One region of the Anoxybacillus sp. FSL W8-0382 genome, then DNA from elsewhere that is predicted to be linked to it. Evidence: predicted binding sites of a transcription regulator. Region 1 holds the regulator's gene; the other holds the start of a gene.
The links. The regulator Rex, encoded in region 1, represses fermentation and respiration genes when NADH is low (regulators of the CRP and FNR family bind a similar motif). The targets are predictions, from matches to a motif close to TTGTGAAATATTTCACAA.

Region 1 (8,327 bases):
GCGATGAAACTTGCTCAGTATGTTCAGCCACAAGACGTTATTACGTTAGAAGGTGATTTAGGAGCAGGAAAAACAACGTTTACAAAAGGATTAGCTAAAGGATTAGGAATTGACCGCAATGTAAGTAGCCCAACTTTCACTATTATAAAGCAATATGAAGGGCGTATCCCTTTATATCATATGGATGTATATCGTTTAGCAGAAAGTGAAGAAGATTTAGGATTTGAGGAATATTTTTTTGGTGATGGTGTAACCGTTGTTGAGTGGGCTCATTTAATAGAACCATATTTACCAACGGAACGTTTACATATTGCGATTCACCATGCCGATGGAGGAAGCAGGATTATTCGCTTCTCTCCGATCGGTCAACGTTATGAACAGTTATGTAAGGAGATTTTTAGCGATGAAAGTGTTAGCCATTGATACATCAACGTTTGTTATGGGGATTGCTGTCGTTGACGGTCAAGTTGTTAAAGGAGAAATCATTACAAATTTGCAAAAAAATCATTCGATCCGAGTGATGCCTGCCATTGAATCACTTTTGCAACAATGTGATATGAACCCTCAAGATCTTGACCGTATTGTTGTCGCCAAAGGTCCTGGATCATATACAGGGGTTCGCATTGGGGTGACGATTGCCAAAACTTTGGCTTGGACACTAAACATTCCACTTGTTGGTGTATCGAGTTTAGAAGTGATGGCAGCAAATGCGAAGTATTTTGGCGGGCTTATTGTTCCATTAATAGACGCTCGACGCGGACAAATTTATACTGGTCTTTACAAAGTAGAAGGAGATCACGTGCAATCGATCGTAGCGGATCAAGTCATTTTAGCTACTGATTGGGCGAATGAATTAAAAGCATATGATCAATCCATTTTATTAGTTGGAAATGATAGTGTACTACACGAAGCTACGTTTGTTGAAGTACTAGGTCGTTCTGTTCAAGTAGCTTCAGCGACACTTCACAATCCGCGCCCAAGCGAACTTGCATGGTTAGGAATGAACCGTGAGCCAGAATATGTTCATACGTTTGTCCCAAACTATATTCGTTTAGCAGAGGCAGAAGCGAATTGGCTTGCTCGTCAGCAAGAAAGGACGGAATGTTAAGTGGACGTTTCCTTCCGTTTTATGACGCTTCAAGATCTTGATCGCATTATAGAAATTGAGCAGCGTTCATTTACACTGCCGTGGAGTCGTTCCTCTTTTCACCAAGAATTAACAAATAATCCGTATGCTCGTTACATTGTGATGGAGCATGATGGACAAATCATTGGTTATTGTGGCATGTGGCTGGTCATGGATGAGGCACATATTACAAACATTGCAGTATTACCGGAGTTTCGCGGGAAAAAATTAGGAGAAGCACTAATGAAACAGGCGATGGCGTTGGCGAGAGAAGAGGGGGCAAAAACAATGACGTTAGAGGTGCGAGTATCGAATATCGTTGCACAGTCGTTGTATCGGAAACTTGGTTTTTTAAATGGAGGTATTCGTAAAAGATACTATTCGGATAATCAAGAAGATGCTTTAGTAATGTGGGTGAAATTATGAGCGAAAAAGACATATTTGTGCTTGGAATTGAGACAAGCTGTGATGAAACAGCTGCAGCCATTGTGAAAAATGGACGTGAAATTGTAGCTAACGTTGTCGCTTCACAAATGGAAAGCCATCAACGATTTGGAGGAGTCGTTCCTGAAATTGCCTCCCGTCACCATGTTGAACAAATTACGCTCGTATTAGAAGAAACGATGAAACAGGCAAATATGGATATAAGTCAACTTGACGCGATTGCAGTAACAGAGGGACCGGGATTAGTTGGGGCGCTATTGATTGGTGTAAATGCGGCGAAAGCGTTGGCTTTTGCACATCGCATTCCGCTTGTTGGTGTGCACCATATCGCAGGACATATTTACGCAAATCAACTTGTACAAGAAATGAAATTTCCGCTTCTGGCGCTTGTTGTGTCTGGAGGTCATACAGAGCTCATTTACATGAAAGAGCATGGGATATTTGAGGTGATTGGAGAAACGCGTGATGATGCGGCTGGAGAAGCGTATGACAAAGTTGCCCGGGCCTTGCAACTCCCTTATCCAGGGGGACCTCATATCGATCGTTTAGCGAAACAAGGGAAACCAATTATTGATTTACCGCGCGCGTGGTTAGAAGAAGGTTCGTATGATTTTAGTTTTAGTGGATTAAAATCAGCGGTTATTAACACGTTGCACAATGCAAAGCAACGTGGAGAAATGATCCGACCTGAAGATATGGCGGCAAGTTTTCAAGCAAGTGTCGTTGAGGTATTAGTGAGAAAAACAATCGAAGCAGCCATGCATTACAGCGTAAAACAAATATTGCTGGCTGGCGGTGTGGCGGCAAATGAAGGGTTACGTACACAATTACAAAAACAAATGAATCAACTGCCAGAAGTCGAGTTAGTTATCCCGCCGTTGTCGCTTTGTACAGATAATGCAGCGATGATTGCAGCAGCGGGAACAGTATTATTTCAACAAGGAAAGCGTGCCACCATGGCATTAAATGCAAACCCAAGTTTACTGTTATAGTAAGAAGGTGTCCCAAAAGCAATGGGGCACCTTTTTCTAATTGTCATACGAATTTTTCTAAGAACAATTCAGCTTGTTGTGGATTATTTTATCCACATACATGTGAATAATGTGGAAAACGTTGATTGTATGTTATTTTATCATAACAAGTTAACCACAACAAAATGGGGGATTTTTCTTTTGTTGTTGTGGGTAATGTGGAAAAGTTGGTGAATAACTTATATTTAGGTGTTTTTTCTGTGGATATCTTTGTGTAAAAGATGAGCTAGCCCACAAATGGAGCTAGCTCGTTATTATTTTTGTAAAAGTTCCCATTGTTCGAATAACTCGTCGAATTTTTGTTTCAGCTCATCAATTTTTCCTTGAGTATCCCGAGCTTTTTCATAGTCGTTGTAACAGGAAGGATCATATAATTGTTGTTCATACGTAGCAATTTGTTGTTCGATTCGCTCCATTTCCGTTTCTAGCTGTTCGATTTTTCGTTGTCGTTGTCGTTCTAATTTTTTTCGTTCTTTTTCTTCTTCGTACGAACGTTTTGGTGACAACGATTCGCCCGTTTTAGTTTTTTGGCTAATTTGTCCAAGCTCAAGCAGCTCTGCTTTTTTTGCTACGTAATAATCATAGTCCCCTAAATACTCAACAAGACCGTCTGTGGATAACTCATATATTTTTGTTGCAATTTTGTTAATAAAATAACGATCGTGTGAAACGAATATAATTGTTCCTGGGTATTCTATGAGCGCTTGTTCTAGCACTTCTTTGCTATCTAAATCCAAATGGTTTGTCGGTTCATCTAAAACTAATACGTTTGCTTTCTTCATCATGAGTTTAGCGAGAGCGAGTCGCGCTTTTTCTCCACCGCTTAACGTCTGAACAGGCTTCAATACGTCGTCACCAGAAAATAAAAAGTTGCCGAGAATGGTCCGAATTTCTTTCTCTGTTCTTAATCGATCTTCGTCCCACAGTTCGTCGATCACTCGTTTGTTTGATGTTAATTGTGCTTGTTCTTGATCATAATAGCCAATTTGTACGTTTGTTCCGTAGCGTATTTCTCCTTGTTTCGGATGGAGTTGTTTGATGATCGTTTTTAAAAGAGTTGATTTTCCAATTCCATTTGGTCCAATTAATGCGATACTATCACCGCGAGTGATGCGAAACGAAAGATTTTTTGCAATGATGTGATCGTAACCGATCGCTAAATCGTTAGCTGTTAGCACATCATTTCCGCTTGGGCGTTCGATTTCGAAACGAAACGATGCCGATTTTTCATCACCGAGTGGCTTGTCGATGATATTCATTTTTTCTAATTGTTTTCTACGGCTTTGTGCTCGCTTCGTTGTTGATGCACGAGCGATGTTGCGTTGAATAAAATCTTTTAATTTTGTAATTTCCTCTTGTTGTTTTTCATACAATTTTAGTTGTTGTTCAAATTGTTCAGCACGTTGTTGTAAGTAGCTTGTATAGTTTCCGACATATTTTTTTATTTTTGTGCGTGATAGTTCATACACTTGTGTCACGATTTGGTCAAGAAAATAGCGATCGTGGGAGACGATAAGAATGGCTCCATCGTAATTTTTTAAATATTGTTCAAGCCATTGCAACGTTTCCATATCTAAATGGTTTGTCGGTTCATCTAAAATGAGCAAATCGGGCCTTGTAAGGAGCAGTTTACCAAGCGCTAGCCTCGTCCGCTGTCCACCGCTCAATGTAGATACTTTTGTCGTATAATCGTACTGTGAGAAGCGGAGACCATGGAGAACCGAACGAATATCTGCTTCATATTGATAGCCGCCTTTTTCTTTGAATTCTGTTTGTAAACGATCATATTGCTCAAGTAGGCGCTCATAGTCAGCATCATGTAAACTCATTTGTTGTTCTAGTTCGCGTAATTGTTTTTCCATTTGTTGTAGCGGGGCAAACACATCGAGCATTTCTTCCCAAATGGAACGATGCGCTTGCAACCCTGTATATTGATCTAAATAACCGATCGTTACGTGTTTCGGTTTAATGATTTCGCCTGTGTCGTATGACAACTGTCCGGCAATGATTTTTAATAATGTCGATTTTCCCGCGCCATTTCTTCCAACTAACGCAATACGGTCTTTTTCTTGTATTTCAAGCTTAATGTCTGATAAAACTTGTTCTGCTCCATATGATTTGGATAGTTGATTTACTTGTAAAATGATCATTCTTTCTCACCTCAATCTTCTTTTGATAGTGTAACGTACTTTCTTGATATTCGGCAACACTAGTGTACGAATAACAAATTTGACAAAAATAATAATAAAGGGTACAAAGGAAAGACAGAATGAAAAAAATAGTGTATAGTTTAGAAGTGGGAAGAATTTTTTAGACGTATAGGAGAGAAAAATGAAAGCGCTAACTATTTGTGAAAGGAAATGTGGGGGATTGACTCGTGAATAATGAACAGCCAAAAATTCCGCAGGCGACCGCAAAGCGACTACCGTTGTACTATCGTTTTTTGAAAAACTTGCATGCATCAGGCAAGCAACGTGTATCTTCAGCGGAGTTAAGCGAAGCTGTAAAAGTCGATTCAGCAACGATTCGCCGAGATTTTTCATACTTTGGTGCGCTTGGAAAAAAAGGATACGGATATAATGTCAATTATTTGCTGTCATTTTTTCGTAAAACGTTAGACCAAGATGAGACGACAGAAGTGGCGTTATTTGGGGTTGGAAATTTAGGGACTGCATTTTTAAACTACAATTTCAGCAAAAACAATAATACGAAAATTGTGATGGCGTTCGATGTAGATCCAGATAAAGTCGGAACAGAAGTCGGAGGGGTTCCGGTTTATCATTTAGATGAATTGGAGGAGAAACTCGGGGGAATTGCCGTAGCGATTTTAACTGTTCCTGCCCAAGTTGCTCAACCGATTACTGACCGACTTGTTCAACAGGGGATTAAAGGGATTTTAAACTTTACACCTGCTCGCCTGCATGTGCCAGAACACATTCGTGTTCATCATATTGATTTAGCGGTCGAATTGCAGTCACTCGTTTATTTTTTAAAGCATTACGGAAATGAATAAACCTCCCGTTTATGAGCGGGAGGTTTTTTTCAATAAAGAGCGAATAGCTGTGCCAAAATCAAATGTTGCAATTAGGATGAACAGCATTGTTGTTACGTCCCAAATGCCGTCATCAGCACTATCCACAGCAAAATAAGTAAATAAAATGCCCATTAGAAAGTAAAATAGTGGTTCATATTTCATGAAAACAGCCTCCAAATGACGAATTGCATTTGTTCTGCTTCGCGCATAATCTTCTCGATTTCTTCAGCGAATAATATTTGTATGGCAACGACAAACGTGTTCATCAACACGTGTGCTGCAATAGGTACGAGAATGCGTTTTGTTTTCACATATAAGAAGGCGAACACAAACCCCATTGTCGCATACAAGAGCAAATGTTCAAACTCTAAATGAACAACAGCAAATAAAAGTGAACTGACGAGCGCTGATAAGAAAAAATTGTATTTTTGATACAACGTCCCGAAAATAATTTTCCGAAAGATGATTTCCTCTAAAATTGGTCCGACGACTGATGTAACGAGTATAAGAGCTGGTGTCAATTTGACCATTTCAACGATGCGTCTCGTGTTTTCGGACCCCATTTCGACACCAAATAGGTGCATCTCAATATTAGCTGCAATGCCTTGGGCGAAAAGAGCGAGCAAAAACCCCCCAATCGCCCAAAAGAATGACATGCCAATCGATGCTTGATGGCGATCATATGAGTATTTCATATCTTCTTTCATAAAATAAAGAACGAGAAAAAGAGCAATCGGGAAACTAATAACAGCCCAGTAACCAGAAGCGATCGATATGGCTATATCTTTATTTGATGCGTTAATAAATCCGCTATGCGCAAGTAAAGGAACGCCGACTAAACTCGATAGTTGCATAGCGACGTATGTAATGATGACATACCAATATTGCTTTTTCACATGTTCAACCCCTTCGTGCAAATTGTCTAGCTTTAGACGAGCATTTTCTAAGCGTCTGCTTCCTTAGCTGAGCGAATGATCGTCCTCTGCTTTCTAAATTGAATACTTTTTCATTTTATCATATTTTTTGTATGAATTTCGAAAGGAAAGACATAATGTTAAAGAGGGAATCATTTAATGAAAAATTTTTAACTTCCTACTTGCAAAATTAAAAAAAGTTCATTAATATAATAAGTGTGTTAGCACTCAATAAGAATGAGTGCTAATAACGGAACGAAAATCTAATTAAGGAGGTCGTTTGCCGTGTTGAAGCCACTAGGTGATCGTATTGTCATTGAATTAATTCAAACTGAAGAAAAAACAGCGAGCGGAATTGTCTTACCAGACACAGCAAAAGAAAAACCACAAGAAGGAAAAGTTGTGGCAGTTGGTTCAGGTCGCGTTCTTGATAATGGTGAGCGCGTAGCTCCAGAGGTAAGCGTTGGTGACCGCATCATCTTCTCAAAATATGCGGGTACAGAAGTAAAATATGATGGAAAAGAATACTTAATTTTGCGTGAAAGTGACATTTTAGCTGTGATTGGTTAATCGTTCGCCTGATAACATATAAAGCACATAAAAATACTTAACTAAAATTTCATCAAGGGGGTAAGATGTATGGCAAAAGAAATTAAATTCAGCGAAGAAGCTCGTCGTGCGATGTTACGCGGTGTAGATAAATTAGCTGATGCAGTAAAAGTAACATTAGGTCCAAAAGGTCGTAACGTTGTATTAGAGAAAAAGTTCGGTTCTCCATTAATTACAAATGACGGTGTAACGATTGCGAAAGAGATTGAATTAGAAGATCCGTTTGAAAATATGGGTGCGAAGCTTGTTGCGGAAGTAGCAAGCAAAACAAACGACGTTGCTGGTGACGGTACAACAACAGCAACTGTATTAGCACAAGCGATGATTCGCGAAGGATTGAAAAACGTAACAGCTGGTGCGAACCCAATGGGCATTCGCAAAGGTATTGAAAAAGCTGTTGCGGTCGCTGTGGAAGAATTAAAAGCGATCTCTAAACCAATCGAAGGCAAAGACTCCATTGCTCAAGTTGCAGCTATTTCTGCGGCTGACGAAGAAGTTGGTCAATTAATCGCAGAAGCAATGGAACGCGTTGGTAAAGACGGTGTCATTACATTAGAGGAGTCTAAAGGTTTCACAACAGAATTAGATGTTGTGGAAGGTATGCAATTTGACCGCGGTTATGTATCTCCATACATGATTACAGACTCTGATAAAATGGAAGCTGTATTAGATAATCCATACATCTTAATTACAGATAAAAAAGTTTCAAGCATTCAAGAACTTCTTCCTGTATTGGAGCAAGTTGTTCAACAAGGCAAACCATTGTTAATCATCGCTGAAGATGTAGAAGGTGAAGCGCTTGCTACATTAGTTGTGAACAAACTTCGCGGTACGTTCACAGCTGTTGCAGTTAAAGCGCCTGGCTTCGGTGACCGTCGCAAAGCGATGCTTCAAGATATCGCGATTTTAACAGGCGGTGAAGTCATTACAGAAGAGTTAGGTCGCGAATTGAAATCAACAACAATTGCTTCACTTGGTCGTGCAGCGAAAGTCGTTGTGACAAAAGAACATACAACAATCGTTGGTGGCGCTGGCCGTGCGGAAGACATTCAAGCACGCATCAACCAAATTCGTGCTCAATTAGAAGAAACTACTTCTGAATTTGACCGTGAAAAATTACAAGAGCGCTTAGCGAAATTAGCTGGTGGCGTTGCGGTAATCAAAGTTGG
Region 2 (8,327 bases), 760 kb from region 1:
TCATAAATATCTCCTGTCGCCATATTAACAGGTCCTGGTGCACCGATGCCAATGCCGATCAACCGTTCTTTTGATTCATCTAATTCACGTAACTTTTCATCAATCGCTTTTGCAATGTGTGTTGTAATATGTTTCCCTTGTTCGGATTTATCCGTTGGAATCTCCCATTTACAAATGATTTCCCCATACATGTTCACAAATGCTAATTTGACTGTCGTTCCGCCTAAATCTACACCGACTAACCATTGTTCCATTGTTCCTTTATCCCCTTTTCTCTTTTTTCTCGTTCGATTTGCGCTTCATGACGCAAAATAAGAAGCGCCATTTGATAATCTTTTACGTCAATGAGCTGCGCTTGAAATAATTCTTTCAGTTCGTCTTCCATCAATTCTAAATCAGCGAGACGGTCACCGACGTAAATAATCGTTCCATATTTTTTTAATAACTGTTGTACATCATATACAGATTTCATTTTCTTCACCTATCGTGTATAAGCGTTTTCAATCTTCATATTCTAAATGTATAAAGAAAACAAAAGGGCGTCAAGAACTGAACAATGACTTTGCGACATTTTTCACATTTTATCGATCCGGATCTTTCGGATGCAAGACAGTCGGTCGTCGATTTTTTAACGGAATTGGGGAACGGATGAGCACATCGCGCATCCCGCGATATGAAAACGGAATAAACGGCCATAAATATGGGACGCCAAACGATTGCATGCGAGCAAGCATAACTAACCATGCAGTAATACCAACAACGTAGCCAATGACACCAAATAATGCTGTAACAACGAGCAAAGCGAGGCGAACGAGCCGATTGGCTAGTCCTAGCTCATAACTCGGTGTCGCAAACGTCCCGATCGTCGCCATCGCAAAATATAAAATGACTTCGTTAGAAAATAAGCCAACCTCAACCGCAATTCCACCAATCATCAATGCTGCAACAAGCCCAAGTGCTGTCGCTAAGGCAGAGGGGGTGTGAATAGCTGCCATTCGCAACATATCTAATCCAAATTCGATCAGTAAAATTTGTCCAAACAACGGAATATTCCCTTCCGTTGATTTTACGACAAACGATAATGCATGTGGCACGAGCTCTGGTGTTTTCATCCACATATACCAAAGCGGTAATAAAAAAATCGATAGCCATACCGCAAGAAACCGAACAAAGCGCAAATATGCACCAACAATTGGTTTATTTCTATATTCTTCTGCATGCTGCAGATGATGCCAAAATGTTGCAGGTGTAATTAACACGCTCGGAGACCCATCGACAAAAATGAGAACATGTCCTTCATATAAATGAGCTGCGGCCGTATCTGGCCTTTCTGTATAACGAACGACAGGATATGGGTTGAAGTGCCTGCCTGAAATAAATTCTTCTACCGTTTTTTCCCCCATTGGCAAGCCGTCTGTATCAATTTTGGCTAATGACTGTTTCACTTCTTCCACAATGTGTGAATTCGCAATATCTTCAATATAACAAACACAGACATCCGTTTTTGAGCGGCGACCAATTTGCATATATTCCATTCGTAATGAACGATCTCGCACGCGCCGTCTTGTTAGCGCTGTGTTAAATACAATCGTTTCCACGTATCCATCGCGTGCACCTCGAACAACACGCTCCATATCTGGCTCTTGAGGTCCTCGCACAGGATATGTGCGTGCATCAATTAAAATCGCTTTTGCCATTCCATCAACGAACAAAGCTGTCGGTCCTGCCAACACACCATCAATTACCCGTTCGAAATCATCTGTTTGATCCAACTCTACATACGGAAGATGTGTTTTTAATAATTTATCTAACGGTTGTTCATCTAATGTTCCATTTGGTAGCTCAGATAACAATTTCATTAAATAATGAAGAATGTCATCTTTCACAAATCCGTCAATCATAAATAACGCCATATCTTTTCCGGCATAATGCACGTCTAAGTAAATGACGTCAAAACTTTTCCCTACTCCAAGCTTTTCCTTCATATATGAAACGTTTTCTGAAAGACGTGAAGATACTCGTTCCACTCCAATCACCTACCTTACATTCATTACCATCCATCTTTGACACATGTAAATGTATTCATACATATTTCCTGTCATATGCACATACATTTTTTATAAATGTAAGCTTGACCGGAGGAATAAGATGAAACGTTTATTATCGATATGCATATTTCTTTTGTCATTTGTCATCATCATACAAGCGTTGAAACGGCCAGCGCATGAAGCGATTATGTTTTTCCCGATCGATCCGACCGTTCGCTTTACAACTGCCGAAACAAAATTATCACTACAGCCCAAAAAGAAGGAAACACGCTATGTCGTCGATTGGATCGTCACTTCATCGCTTGATCGAACTGCTTATCTTCGGCAAGATGTTTCGTTGTTATTTGCTAACGGAAGGCTTGTTGCTACACAAACGAAATGGAAAAAAAACAGGAAAAGTCTCATTCAGCAAAAACAGCTCAAACAAAAAGGAAGTCGATTATTTCAAGCCATCTCATATCACCAAGGAGAATTGCATAATGGCAATGACATTCGAAGCAGTCAAAAAATGAGTGGGGACGTATTATACGTCATCGACTCATCCTTCGCACCACTTCAATCGTTTCGTAAACCAACGACAGCCGAACAAAAAACATGGGCAAACACATTAAATAAACAAACGCAAACGATCGTAAATAAAACCGCTAATCAAATGGGGAACATATTGCCAGCAGACGATTATTACCATTTGTATTTACCGGAGCTCGTTCAATATAATGAGCAACCGTTTATGGATTTGACAACAAATGAAACGGAAATGATGATCGGAAACTTATGGGAAGGGTTGTACAAAAATTATTTTTTAGGCATAAAAAAACAGAACGGTTCGATTGAATCTCCAATCGGTAGCACCGTTCCGCTTATTTTAATCAAAAAGGATTACAGTAAACTGTTTGTCGTAACAGAAACAGCAGACAGAGAACTCGTCATATTAAAGCAACTGCTCGAGTTCACGCAATAATCGTTGATATTGCTCATTATTTGGTTCAAGCTGCAACGCACGCTCTGCAGCTTGTTTTGCTTTTTCATAGTTTTTTTCTTCCGCATATAATAACGCTAAATAATAATACGCTTCATGAAAACGGTCGTTTTTTTTGATGGCATCATATAAATATTGTTTTGCATCATCGTAATCTTTTTGTTGTATGTGAATATAGGCACGCAAAAAATCTGCCTTATATGCTTCAGCATCTTGTTCATGAATGAGTGTTAACATTTGCTCTGCTTGGCCGTATTCCCGTTCATCAATATATTGCTTGGACAACGCAAGAATAAGTTGTGCTTGATCTGCTGGCGGTCGTTGAAAGCCAATATATAAGCAAATGAGCGTAACGACCGCTGTGAACAAAGCAGCAAACCATTGTCCAAAGCGAACACGTTCCTTTGGGAAATGAACGATATTTGCCGCTAAAAACCCACCAATTAAACCGCCAATATGACCCGCATTATCAATATTAGGAACGACGAGACCGAACGCTAAATTGATGCCGATGACAGTGATGACGTTCATTCCAATTGTTCGAAAAAATATGTGCGGTTTTGCTTTTCCGAAGTATAACAAAGCCCCAAAACATCCGAAAATGGCACCAGACGCCCCGGCAGATACGGATGATGAAAATAAAAAACTAGCAAGCGAACCTGCAAAACCAGCGAAAAGATAAATAAATAAAAAACGAAACGAGCCGTACAATTTTTCAACAAGTGAGCCTAAATAATATAGCGCAAACGTATTCATGAACAAGTGTAAAAAACCGATATGCAAAACAATAGGGGTGAAAAAGCGCCACCATTCTCCTTGCAAAATAAGCGGATTAAACTTTGCGCCATATTGAATGAGCGTCAACGTATTTGTACTTCCACCGTTCCATTCTAAAATAAAAAACATCACTATTTGTAAAGCAATAAACACATATGTAAATCTCGCTTTTCCACGTTCAAATATGCGCCGTTCATTTTCATACATGCGCTCTGCAAATGATAGCACGTGTTGTTTAAACGTTTGTAATTCTTGTTGCAACATTGGAGAATCATCAGGTACGTACACTTTTAATGATTGATGGAACTGCGTGCTTAGCTTATGCAAGACGTCATACATATTGTAAAGATGCATCACATATGTTTGCATATGCACTCGCTCAGTCGTGAATGGTCGTTCAACATACAGTTCCCAATCGTCAACAGGGGGATACATCATGACATAAACGTTGATGACTTGCAGTTGGCGGCGAAATTGTCGCTTGCGCCATTCATCAACAGCGACTAGCGCGCGATTCATATCATTTTTTAATGACACACCCCAATCCATATCAGTGCGAACAAGGCGTACAAGCGGCGCTTTTCGTTCCCTCGTAGATTGCAACCAAACCTCCCGCTCATCAGGTGACAAATAAACGATTTCATAGTTCATCTGTAACAATTGAAACATCATTTGCCAATATACAAAATCAAAGCGAATGCCCAACCTTCCCTCTCCCTTCGCTATCATACCCTTCTTTTATCACACTCTCTTACAAAGCGCAACTATTTGTACTTTTGTAAAAATAATGTAGGAACAATGCGCTGGCGAATAAACGGAACGGACATTCCCCATTGTACCACTCGTTTTTGAACCGCTTCTCGTTTCAATATTTCGTTCAATAACCGATAACGAAACCGATAAAGAACGAGCCCTGCCATAACGGCAACGATCAACGTTTTTCCATTCAACATCATCACCCTCCCTCATATTTACCGTTCCCTTTTCGTGTTGAAATTATAAAAAGGTTGCCTCATCATGAGACAACCTATTGCAATCCAACGCGTTTCATTACATCTTTTAATACAGTTGCAGAATGAGTAAATTTTTCTTTTTCCTCCTCGTTCAATTGTAGTTCAACAACTTCACGAATACCGTTGCGATTTACGATTGCTGGTACGCCAATGTACATATCATTTTGGCCATATTGGCCTTCTAAGTAAGCTGAAACAGTAAGAACGCTGTTTTCATTTTGTAAAATCGCTTTTGTTAAACGAACAAGTCCCATGGCAATGCCGTAATATGTTGCACCTTTTCGCTCAATAATTTGATACGCTGCATCGCGTACATTCACAAAAATGTTATCTAAATCTTCTTGTTTATATTGTGGCTTTTCTTTCATCATATCGGCAATTGGACGGCAACCGATGAATGCATGGCTCCAAACAGGCAACTCCGTATCACCATGTTCCCCAATAATATAAGCATGTACGTTGCGCGTATCCACATCGAAATATTCACCTAACAAATAGCGGAAGCGAGCTGTGTCTAAAATCGTTCCTGAACCGATCACGCGCTCTTTTGGCAATCCTGAAAACTTCCATGTAGCGTATGTTAAAATGTCAACCGGATTTGTGGCGACGAGAAAAATACCGTTAAATCCGCTTGCCATCACTTGATCGATAATATTTTTGAAAATTTTCGTGTTTTTCTCAACCAAATCTAATCGTGTTTCTCCTGGTTTTTGATTCGCTCCCGCAGTTAACACAACGAGATCAGCATCTTTGCAATCTTCGTAATTGCCAAACCAAATTTTCATTGGGGATGGCGCAAACGGCATGCCGTGATTTAAGTCCATCGCGTCTCCTTCCGATTTTTCTTTATTAATATCAATCAAAACGAGCTCTTCTGTCACCCCTTGATTTAAAAGCGCAAACGCATAACTTGAACCAACAAAACCTGTTCCAACTAAAACAACACGTTTTACTTTATCTGACATATTTCTTCCACCTTTCGTATATATCATTTTACAATCTGTGCGTTGTTTATCTGTTTCACACTTACATTGTACACTGTTTCACAAAGTTTATAAAGCATGAATTATTAACATTTTGTTATTTTTTTCTCCTGTACAACATGAAAGCGCTCATGCTGTTTTATTATTCGTTTTCACAAACAACAATTCCTTCGTTTGTAATAATCATTTGGACAGGGATGTCATGCTGTTCAACCGGCAACGTAGAGACGATTTGACAATCATATGCAAGGGAAATTGTGTCGTTTGGAAAATCAACTAAATATCGATCATAATATCCCCCACCATAGCCAAGGCGATATCCTTTACGAACAAAAGCAAGACCTGGAACAAATAGGAGCTCGATTTCATCTTTTTGCACTTCTCTCGTTTCTTCCACAATCGGTTCATATAAATCGAAAAAAGAGCGTCCCGTTTCTTGAAACGAACGAATTTCGCGAAACGTCATTTGTTTTGTTGTTACATCGCATTTTGGAATGGCAACTTTTTTCCCTTCTTGCCATGCTCGTTCAATGATACATTTTGTATCGATTTCGATTTGTCGTGAGATCGTAATACCGATCACTTGTGCCGTTTGCCAAAGATGTTGCTGAAATAATATGTCGTGAATGATTGTTTCTTTTTTCTTGCGTTCTTCTTTTGTCATATGTAAGAGACGTTGTTTTATTTGTTGCCGCAATTGTTTCTTATTCATTAACCTTCCCCCTCTTTCATAAAAAAATAAGCAGCAGGAAAAAAATCCTACTGCTTACTTCGTTTCACGATGAACTGTTGCTTTTTTGTCTCGTGGGCAATATTTTTTCAATTCGAGGCGCTCTGGGTTATTGCGCTTATTTTTTGTTGAAATATAGTTGCGTTCGCCGCATTCTGTGCATGCTAACGTAATATTTACACGCATCGTTCTTTCCCTCCAAACAAAAGTATTGTAATCATACCTTTCCATCATATCATTTTTCTTAAACAATTTCCATATGAATTTTATACGTTTTGATATTGCCGAATTTTCTTTATATAGTATTTCGTATATTCTTTTGCTTTTTGAGCATTTGCTGCTTGTGAATAAATCGTTAACGTTGGTTCATCTACTTTCGGTAAAATGAGTGTCCATGCTCCATCTTCATGATATACTTTCATGCCATCTGTAAAATCTACATGCTTGTCATACGATTCTTCTAACAATTTACGCATAACAGCCGCCCGTTCATCCCATGGGCAATGAACATCACGGCATGATAAATGAATAGTCGGAATAGACGACACAATGGTACGAAGGGAACAACGTTCAATCGCTAACAAGTGTAATAGTTGTATGCACGCGTATAATCCATCCAAATAAAAATGAAACGGTTCATGATGAGCAAGAAGCAAGTCTCGTCTCGTATCTTTGACATAAATCATTTCGCCATGCAAACGTTCTGCTAGCGTATGCAAAACGGACGGCGCCCAAGAAGGAACGGCTACTTTTTTCGTTTCGCTAAATAAAAGAGATGTGAGCACATGCAACGAGATCATTTCTTCTTTCGTCAACACAACTCCTTGCCCATCAAACATTCGAAAACGTTCCCCTGAATAGTCAAACACGATAGCAAATTGGGCTTGTTCTTGCTCGATTAGTTTCCGAATGTGTTCATCATCACGCTCTTTTGTCCAAACAACATCTACAGCGAACAACAGAAGTGTGCGTTCAATGATATGCTTCAATAAAGGAGAACTAGCGACGACAACTTTCCATCGCTCCGATGAAGAAAAAGAAATCGCTTGACGCAATGCTCGAATATACATTTCATCGTTCTCTTTTTGTTTCATTGCTTCACCCATTTGCATCGCTGACATATGATGTTCATGTTCCATTCGTTGTTCAATCGCGCGTTCCATCGTGCAATCAATGGGAAATCCTTGTTCATCGTGTATGTCAATAACTACTTCATCATGTTCGTTCAACGTCACAAATACGCCACCACGATATTGTTTATGAGAAAGAATATAACGAAAAGCAGGCAAATATCCCCCCTCATATACATTTGTGTGCATACCGTACATATGCAAACATTGAGTAAACAACGATCCAAGCGCCTGGGACAACGGGTGATTGTCAAAGCCAATTAATATGTGACTTCCTTTTTCATGTAGACTGCTATATGCTGAAGCCAACTGTGTAATAAATATCGGATGAGCATCAACATGAGCGCGCATGCTGATCCCATTTTGGCGAAACAATACGTTTGGGCGTTGTTCACCCCATACAATTGAACCTTTCACTTTCGTTTTTTCTGCAATTGTTTTATTCGGCCAAATTTTAGCCGCATGTTGCACTTTCACTTTATTTTTTAATTTGCATTTTGCCCCAATGACCGCATAATCAAATATTTCATTTTTTTACCGATATACACATCATTTGCTACAACTGCTCCCCGTAATTCACTATGTTCATCAATATAAACATTGGATCAAACAATCGATCGCTTTAACGATGCGTATTTACTAATAACTGAACGTGAGCCAACCACCG

Region 2: NSS60_RS05070 (L-lactate dehydrogenase) is a predicted target of Rex. The motif match lies at 5,849-5,866, and genes of this name have one in related genera.

The regions. Positions count from the first base shown of each region.
Region 1 is NZ_JBBOPX010000001.1:208,725-217,051, forward strand. Features, by position in the region: gene tsaE (tRNA (adenosine(37)-N6)-threonylcarbamoyltransferase complex ATPase subunit type 1 TsaE) at 1-423, shown strand, start outside; gene tsaB (tRNA (adenosine(37)-N6)-threonylcarbamoyltransferase complex dimerization subunit type 1 TsaB) at 404-1,108, shown strand; gene rimI (ribosomal protein S18-alanine N-acetyltransferase) at 1,109-1,552, shown strand; gene tsaD (tRNA (adenosine(37)-N6)-threonylcarbamoyltransferase complex transferase subunit TsaD) at 1,549-2,562, shown strand; gene NSS60_RS01245 (ABC-F family ATP-binding cassette domain-containing protein) at 2,856-4,751, opposite strand; gene NSS60_RS01250 (redox-sensing transcriptional repressor Rex) at 4,979-5,614, shown strand; gene NSS60_RS01255 (YdiK family protein) at 5,624-5,797, opposite strand; gene NSS60_RS01260 (CPBP family intramembrane glutamic endopeptidase) at 5,794-6,531, opposite strand; gene groES (co-chaperone GroES) at 6,835-7,119, shown strand; gene groL (chaperonin GroEL) at 7,189-8,327, shown strand, end outside.
Region 2 is NZ_JBBOPX010000001.1:965,589-973,915, reverse strand. Features, by position in the region: gene NSS60_RS05100 (ROK family glucokinase) at 1-254, opposite strand, end outside; gene NSS60_RS05095 (YqgQ family protein) at 239-472, opposite strand; gene NSS60_RS05090 (spore germination protein) at 582-1,985, opposite strand; gene NSS60_RS05085 (hypothetical protein) at 2,149-3,009, shown strand; gene NSS60_RS05080 (rhomboid family protein) at 2,980-4,533, opposite strand; gene NSS60_RS05075 (hypothetical protein) at 4,569-4,760, opposite strand; gene NSS60_RS05070 (L-lactate dehydrogenase) at 4,832-5,782, opposite strand; gene NSS60_RS05065 (5-formyltetrahydrofolate cyclo-ligase) at 5,943-6,512, opposite strand; gene rpmG (50S ribosomal protein L33) at 6,567-6,716, opposite strand; gene NSS60_RS05055 (hypothetical protein) at 6,797-8,137, opposite strand; gene NSS60_RS05050 (sugar phosphate nucleotidyltransferase) at 8,266-8,327, opposite strand, start outside.